One region of the Ruegeria sp. AU67 genome, then DNA from elsewhere that is predicted to be linked to it. Evidence: riboswitches for the same ligand, from Rfam matches in the RefSeq annotation. Region 1 holds a riboswitch; the other holds the start of a gene.
The links. Region 1 has a riboswitch for thiamine pyrophosphate ahead of thiD (bifunctional hydroxymethylpyrimidine kinase/phosphomethylpyrimidine kinase). Riboswitches for the same ligand answer to the same signal wherever they lie in the genome.
Positions count from the first base shown of each region.

Region 2: it holds a riboswitch for thiamine pyrophosphate, as region 1 does, so the genes downstream of both, thiB (thiamine ABC transporter substrate binding subunit) here and thiD (bifunctional hydroxymethylpyrimidine kinase/phosphomethylpyrimidine kinase) in region 1, are expected to answer to the same signal.

Region 1 is NZ_OMPH01000040.1:346,264-350,537, forward strand. It holds gene DK510_RS21150 (thiazole synthase) at 1-125, opposite strand, end outside; gene thiS (sulfur carrier protein ThiS) at 129-323, opposite strand; gene DK510_RS21160 (FAD-dependent oxidoreductase) at 307-1,284, opposite strand; gene thiD (bifunctional hydroxymethylpyrimidine kinase/phosphomethylpyrimidine kinase) at 1,281-2,084, opposite strand; TPP riboswitch at 2,130-2,235, opposite strand; gene dnaJ (molecular chaperone DnaJ) at 2,365-3,519, opposite strand; gene dnaK (molecular chaperone DnaK) at 3,594-4,274, opposite strand, start outside.
Region 2 is NZ_OMPH01000011.1:439,293-443,566, reverse strand. It holds gene DK510_RS05055 (thiamine/thiamine pyrophosphate ABC transporter permease ThiP) at 1-1,462, opposite strand, end outside; gene thiB (thiamine ABC transporter substrate binding subunit) at 1,438-2,418, opposite strand; TPP riboswitch at 2,452-2,557, opposite strand; gene DK510_RS05045 (ArsB/NhaD family transporter) at 2,695-4,059, opposite strand; gene DK510_RS05040 (HPP family protein) at 4,084-4,274, opposite strand, start outside.

The DNA.
Region 1 (4,274 bases):
AAAGATACGGTGGCCACCCCGGCCCCGCTGTCCCGAAATGCCTGTTCCAAGATTGCGGGGCTTGGATATTGCGCGGTGCCCAGCATCAACGGGTTCGACAGAGGTGTGCCATAGAACGTCTTCATCGTTCAGCCCCCCTGCATCGGGGCGACGACTTCGATCCGATCGCCATCCTTGATATTGCGAGCTTTGCGCAGGCTTGTGGGCACAAAACCCTCGTTCACAGCCGTCGCCACCCGGCCCGAAAACCCACATTCCTGTAATAGGTCGGCAAGAGTTCCGGCCTGCACCTCGCGCATCTCGCCATTAAGTACGATCTTCATCAACCATCTCCGAATGTTTGTTGTCCAACGCCAGGTCAGCCACGCCCTTTGCCAGTGCAGGGGCCAGCAGGTAGCCGTGGCGGTAGAGGCCGTTGGCGTAGATTGTCGGTCCCAGTCGCCGAATACGCGGCAGGTTGTCGGGGAAAGCAGGGCGCAGATCGACACCGATTTCCAACACTTCAGCCTCACCAAAGGCCGGGTTCAGGGCGTAGGCTGCGCTCAGCAACTCAAGCATCGAGCGTGCGGTAATTCGGCTGCTGTCCTCGGATTCGATCATTGTTGCGCCCAGCATGTAGACGCCGTCGCCGCGTGGAACGATATACAGCGGCATGCGTGGATGAAGCAGGCGTATAGGCCGGGTCAGTGTCACATCTGGGCACCGGATCACCAGCATCTCACCCTTCACGCCGCGCAAGTCCTGCAGGTATTCGCGCGCGTGCAGACCTCGGCAATCAATGGCGTTGTTCAACCCCGTCGGCGCACGCACATGGTGGAATTCAACACCGTGATCCTGAAGCTGGTGTGACAGATCCAGTAAGGCCTGACGCGGATCCAATTGGGCTTCCGCATCAAAGTAGAGACCCTTTCTGAAATCGTGGAGATCAGGCTCTAATAAGGTTATTTCTCTGTCATCAACTTCAGAAAATCCCTCCGTTCGTCGGGCGAAACAACGTAAATCCGGCAGGTCCCGTGGGTTAGCAACAACCAGTGTGCCGCGCCTGTGGACCTGAGTTCGCTTGGCCCACCAGTCGATTGCCAATTGCCCCAGGCGCAGGACAGGTTCCTCCGCGTTTTCATACTCGCACCACGGTGCCAACATTCCGCCCGCCCACCAAGAGCACCCATGCGGCCCCGGTGCACCGCCGGGATCAAACACCTGAACCTTGGCCCCGCGCGCGACAAGTTCGGACGCAACGGCCAACCCGGCCACACCTGCCCCTATGATCGACCAGACGGTCACGCGGGCCAAACCTGATGGAAGTGATGAACAGGCCCGTGACCTTGCCCGATGTTCAAAGCATCGGCCTGAGCGATAGCGCCCTGCAGATAGTCATGTGCTTGCACCACGGCCTCGGTCAGCGAAAGACTCTTGGCCAACCCCGCCGCTATGGATGAGGACAGGGTGCAGCCGGTTCCGTGGGTGTTGCGGGTCTGTCGGCGCGGCGCTTGAAACTGAGCAATCACGCCCGAATGTGAGATCAATATGTCATGGCAGATGTCACCCTTGCCATGACCGCCCTTCATCAGAACCGCGCCAGCGCCATGTGCACACAGGTCTTGCCCTTGCGCGATCATCTGTTCGCGGCTGTCCGTAGACTCAGAGCCCAGCAGACAGGCTGCTTCGGGCAGGTTTGGCGTTAACACGGTCGCGCGTGGCAACAATACGTCGCGCAGGGTTTGCACCGCCTCTTCTGCCAACAACGCATCGCCGGATTTCGCAATCATGACCGGATCCAAAACTACCGGCCCATCAAATTCGGCGATACTATCTGCGACACATTGGATGATTTGAGGGGTCGCCAGCATTCCAATCTTGATCGCGCCAACATCCAGGTCGGTCAGAACAGCCTCGATCTGCGCTGCAATGACGTCCACAGGGATGCCATGCACCGCCGTAACTGCGCGAGTATTCTGCGCCGTCACTGCGGTAATCACGCTGGCCCCGTAAACGCCAAGCGCAGACATGGCCTTGAGGTCTGCCTGAATTCCGGCCCCTCCGCCGCTGTCAGATCCTGCGATTGTTAAGGCAATGGGTGCCATGTCGTTGCTCCGGTTCAAAATGGGCAACGGGCATGGAAAACGTCTAAGCACTATAAGACCGTTCCCTACGCCGGTATTGCCCGGATCAGGTTCGATGGGTTAGCGCGTTCACGCCTCTCAGCCCCCAAGCAGGGCACCCCAACGGTTGGGGCGACACTCTCAGGGGATGGCGGGGGAATCAAGGGCCAATTTTGGTACAGATTACGGTCAAACTGGACTTATGAAATGCAAAAGCCGGCCTCAACGGACCGGCTTCTGTTTGATGTTCAGGTGTTCAGGTTCAGCCCTTCATACCGTCCCAAAATGACTTGACGGACGAGAAAAAGCTTTTTGATTCCGGGTGGTTGTCTTCGCCCAGATCGTCAAACTCACGCAGAAGCTCTTTTTGACGGCCGGTCAGATTGACCGGGGTTTCGACGGCCAGTTCGATGAACATATCGCCAACGCCACCGCCGCGAAGGGCGGGCATGCCTTTGCTGCGCAAGCGCATCTGACGTCCTGACTGGCTGCCAGCCGGAATTTGCACGCGACCACGGCCACCGTCGATGGTGGGCACTTCGATCGAACCGCCCAGCGCTGCCTTGGCCATGCTGACCGGAACGCGACAATACAGGTTTACGCTGTCGCGCTCGAACAGCTTGTGGTCCGACACCTCGACAAATATGTATAGATCACCCGGAGGGCCACCGCGCATCCCGGCCTCACCTTCGCCCGCAAGACGGATGCGTGTGCCGGTTTCCACACCGGCCGGAATGTTGACCGACAGCGCGCGTTCTTTTTCGACGCGCCCGGCGCCGCCGCAGGACTTACAGGGGTTCTTGATAATTTGACCCAGACCCGAACAGGTCGGGCACGACCGTTCGACTGTGAAAAAGCCCTGTTGCGCCCGCACTTTACCCATGCCGGAACAGGTCGGGCAGGTTGTGGGCTCAACCCCGCCTTCCGCACCTGAACCATCACAAGCTGAACAGGCCACGGCGGCAGGCACGTTGATCGTCTTTTGCAGACCAGAGAATGCTTCTTCCAAGCTTACGCGCAGGTTGTAACGCAGGTCTGACCCGCGCGCGGCCCGTGGACCACCCCCGGTAGCACCGCGCTGGCCACCCATGAAATCGCCGAACAGGTCGTCGAACACGTCCGAGAAGGCGCTGGAGAAATCGCCCTGTCCGCCAAATCCGCCACCTGGACGGCCACCGCCGCCCATACCGTTTTCAAACGCGGCATGACCAAAACGGTCATACGCGGCCTTTTTTTCGGCATCGCGCAAGACGTCGTAAGCTTCGTTCGCTTCTTTGAACTGAGCCTCAGAATCCGGGTTGTCCTTATTACGGTCGGGATGCAATTCCTTGGCTTTCGTGCGAAAGCCCTTCTTGATCTCGTCCGCTGATGCGCCCTTGGACACGCCGAGCACATCATAGTAGTCGCGTTTTGACATCAGTATTTCCTTCTGCCGCAACGTAATCGGGCCGGCCCGGTGACCGGACCGGCCCGAATTGGCCCGGTTTCCCGTTACTTACGTTTTTCGTCGTCAAGATCTTCGAATTCGGCATCGACGATATCGTCTTCACCAGCCGGAGCAGCATCCGCCGCCGCAGGCTCATCCTCGGTCTCTTCAGACTGCGCCTTGTAGATGGCTTCGCCCAGCTTCATGGCGGCTTCGGTCACGTTCTGAATGCCTGACTTGATCTTGTCGGCATTCTCGGTTTCCAGCTCGTCCTTCAGCGCGACAATCGCCAGCTCGATGGCTTCGATGGTGGTCGGGTCGACCTTGTCGGCATGCTCTTCCATCGACTTCTCGGTCGAGTGGATGAGGCTTTCCGCCTGGTTCTTTGCCTCGATCAGCTCGCGGCGTTCCTTGTCCGCCTCGGCGTTCTCTTCGGCGTCCTTAACCATCTTGTCGATATCTTCGTCCGACAGACCACCCGATGCCTGGATGGTGATCTTCTGCTCTTTGCCGGTGCCTTTGTCCTTGGCCGAAACCGAGACAATGCCGTTGGCGTCGATGTCAAAAGTCACCTCGATCTGAGGCATGCCGCGCGGTGCGGGCGGGATATCTTCAAGGTTGAACTGACCGAGGATCTTGTTATCCGCAGCCATTTCGCGCTCACCCTGGAAACAGCGGATGGTCACAGCGTTCTGGTTGTCTTCGGCGGTCGAGAATACCTGAGATTTTTTCGTCGGGATCGTGGT
Region 2 (4,274 bases), on a different contig from region 1:
CAGCAGCCTGCATCTGATAGGCACCCATCAAGCGGTAGATTTGCAAGGGCAGGGTCGCGATCTGCGGATCGGCGAATAGTGCGATCACACCCAGATCACCCATTGACAGAGCCGCCCCAAGGCCAGCGGCGAAACCGATCTGTGGACGCATGCGCGGTAGCAAGATGCGCGTGAAAAACGTCCATTTTGTCATATCCAATGAAAGCGCGAGACGTCCGTGCCTGGCGGTTATGTCGCGCGCGGCGGGGACCAGAATGCGTAAAGCAAAGGGCAGGGCCATCGCAGCATTTACCAAAGCAGTGACAGGCAGAGCCAATGTCGTCGGGTTTGCCAAAGGCCGGATTAAGATGAACAGGCCCGTACCGATCACCAGTGGTGATGCCGCCAAACCCAAAATGCCGCTGAGTTCCACAAGCCCGTACCGGCCGCTCGCGACGGCGGTGGCCATAGGCAAAGCAAGCAAAAGCAGGACTGCGGTGCTTGCAGCGGCAACAAGGACCGAGATCAGCGCGGCCCGAAAAACGATTGCGGGCATGTCAAACAACCCGGCAGATCCCGAAATTACGACCGATGCTAAAGGCAGTAGCAAAAAGACGGCCGCTGCGACGATCCAGAATATATCTATCGTCGGCGCACCCCCGTCCCAGCGGCGCAAGGCGCGATCGAGACCTGTTCCAAAACCGTCCCCGCGCGAAAACTTCAGCGCCACTAAAGCGGTCGCAGCTGTCAGGGCAAGTTGCAGGGCGGATAACAAGGCGGCGCGGCCCAGGTCAAAATCGTAGGTGAAGGCCTGATAGATTGCCAGTTCGATCGTTGTGGCCCGTGGCCCTCCGCCCAAGGTCAGGGCGACGGCGAAGCTGGTCAGGCAGATGGCGAAGATTACCGCCAGAACCCCGGGCAGGGTCCGTTTGAGCATGGGCATCTCGATCAGTCGAAACATGGCCCTGCCATTGCAGCCCAGTTGTGCAGCCAGGCGAAACCGTTCGGCAGGAATTTCCTGCCAGGCTTGCAACACAAGGCGTGTGGCCAGGGGCAGGTTGAAAAACACATGCGCCAGCACGACGCCATGCAATCCGTAGATGCGTATGGGCGGCAGGCCGAAAATGCCAAGGAAGTCCGAGATCCATCCCGACCGGCCAAAGACTTGCAGCAGACCCAGAATGGCAACGATGACCGGCAGGATGAAGGGCGCACCCAAAAGCGCAATTAAAGCCCGTCGGCCGGGGAACCTCCGACGTGCCAAAGCCCGCGCAACCGGCACGGCCAACACCACGCTGAACAATGCGGACAGCGTGGCCTGGGTCAGCGTGAAGCGCAGCGCAGCCCAGTCGGCGGGACTGAACCCGCCGCTGGTTTCAGCACGCAGTGCAACCGCCGTAAGAGTGCCCAGGATTAGCGCGGCGACCAGAGCTGCCGCACCGATACCGGGCCATGGGCTTACTGGCTGAGCGCGTTCTGCCATTCTGCCAGGGCCTGATCCCGCACGGCGGCGGCTTCATCGGGGGAGAACAGCAGCGACTTTGCCGGCACTGTCAGGGTGTCGAACCCTTTAGGCAAACCTTCTGCCGGGGTTACGGCCGGGTACATCCAGTTGGTTGTCGGTATAATTTGCTGGAACGCATCCGAGACCATGAACTGCAAAAACTGATCCGCCAATTCGGCCTGATCCGTCGCGGCCAGCTTTGCCGCAACCTCAACTTGCAGATAGTTGCCCTCGTCAAAAGCGGACGCTGCCTTGCTGCCATCGTCCTCGGCAATCAGGTGATAGGCCGGAGATGTCGTGTAACTGAGAACCATGTCCGACTCGCCCTCAAGGAACAGGCCGTACGCTTCGGACCAGCCTTTTGTGACCGTCACGATATTGTCGGAAAGACCAGCCCAGATTTCGGGTGCATCATCACCATACGCCGCTTTAACCCACATCAGCAGACCCAGACCGGGCGTGGACGAGCGAGGGTCCTGGATGATGATTTTGGTGTCGCTGTCCGCCAGCTCCCGGAAGTTCGCAGGCGCGGTCGCATCCGCTTTGTGAACGAAGGCGAAGTAGCCCCAGTCATACGGTGTGAACGTGTCATCGGTCCATTCGATCGGCAGCGCGAAGTCGGCAGAAACGGAATTGGGCGCAAACAGGCCGGTTTCCCGGGCCGCTGCAATCAGGTTGGTATCCAGACCAAGCACGACGTCGGCGTCAGAGTTTTCACCCTCAAGCCGGACACGCGACAAAAGTGCGGCACCATCTTCGACGCCCACGAGGTTCAGCTCGCAGTCGCAGGTTGCCTCAAAGGCTTCTTTGACCTGCGGGCCGGGGCCCCAATCGGATACAAAGCTGTCATAGGTGTAAACGGTTAGCTGAGGCTTGTCGGCGGCGATGGCCGTAGTTGCACTCAGAAGTCCCGCAGCAATTAGCAGATGTTTCATGTCATCCTCCATTGCGGCGAGAGGGCAAGGATGGATGAAACCGAAACCCTTCCCTCCGCCGGTTCTAGCCGGTTCAGGTTCTACGGGTTCGCTTGATAAGCATCTCAGCGCGGCAGGCCGTGCTCCCCGAGGTGAGGCCGTCACTAGGGGGGATTGGCTAGAAAGACAACCAAATTCGGTGCCTCAGCGCGGTGCGTGTCACATGCGGGCAAGTAAACCTGTCCGGAGTCGGACGCCCTTTGAACCTGTAATACGTTTGGTTCAAAGGGCCATAGGTCAGAAGTAACGCAGCCAAATATAGACGTTCGCGATCATCAGGGTGAGGATCATGATCGGGAATGCAATTTTGGCGAAGGCGATGAAGCCGATGGGCTGCTTGGCCTTTTCCGCAAAAGCAGCCACCGTAAGGTTGGCGCTTGCCCCCAACAACGTGCCGTTGCCGCCTAGACAGGCGCCAAGCGCCAGCGACCACCACAGGGGTTCAATCGCGTCTTCGCCACCAAATGTATCTGCGGTGGATTCGATCAGGGGGATCATCGTTGCTACAAACGGGATGTTGTCCAGAATGGCCGACAGGATGCCAGAGGCCCAGAAGATGAAGAACGCGGTCCACATCATGTCGCCTTGGGTCAGCTCCAGCACTTTCTCACCAAAGAACGCCAAGAGGCCAACATGTTCAACACCGGCAACAATGACGAACAGCCCGCCGAAGAAAAAGATTGTGACCCATTCAACTTCACCAAAGATGTGGTGAACCGACTCGGATTGTTCTTCACCGCTTTGGTGGCCATAGGCCAGCAGCATCAACAGGCCCGCACCGGCCAACGCTGACGTACCCGGCTGAATGCCGTAGCTGTGCCCCAGCGTGAACCCCAGCAAAACCAGAGCCAAAACGGCCAGAGACTTGATCATCAAGACAATATCAGTGACCGCTTCGGATTCGTTGAACCCCATAATCCGATCGCTGGCCGATTTCGGAATGCGGGCCAGTTCCTTGCGGTTCATAAGGTAAATAATGCCGGTCAGGACAACCAGACATATGGCCGAGATAGGCGCCAGGTTCACCACGAAATCGTTGAAGCTCAACCCTGCGGCCGAGCCAATGATGATGTTGGGCGGGTCACCGATCAGCGTCGCTGTTCCCCCCACGTTCGAGGCCAGGATCTCGGCGACAAAGAACGGGAACACACGCGTTTCCAGGGCTTCAGTGATCAGCAGCGTAATCGGGGCGATCAGCAATACGGTCGTTACGTTGTCCAGCAGGGCCGAAAACACCGCCGTAATCAGCGTCAGCATGATCAGGATGCCGGTTGGATTGGCTTTCACCGCTTTTGCGGCCTTGATCGCTACGTATTGGAACAATCCGCATTTGCTGGTGATCCCCACGATGACCATCATGCCGATAAGCAGTGCCAGAGTGTTGGCGTCCACACCCGCCACGGCCTGTTCCTGATTGATGATGCCAAACAGGACCATCAGGGACGCGCCCAGCATCGTCAAAATGGCGCGGTTGACCTTTTCTGTGATCAGGACCGCATAAACCAAAATCAGAATTCCGGTCGCGACCCAAAGCGGATCTATGCCCAATAGTTGTGGAACAGAGAGAGCGGCCTCTCCGTGTGACGTCGAATGCGTAGCCAAAGTTTTAGTCCGGTTTGTATAGGGTTAGCTGAGTGCGCGATCCAAAAGCGAGTTGGCGCTTACGGTGCCAACAAAACGGTTGGTTTCGGGCTCAACAAGGATCACGTGCCGTTTGTATTTGTAGATCAGGAAGATACCTTCCATCACTGGCGTGTCGGGTGCAGCAACGGGGATGTTCGAGGGCCTCGACATGTTGTCGCGAACCTTTTCGGTCT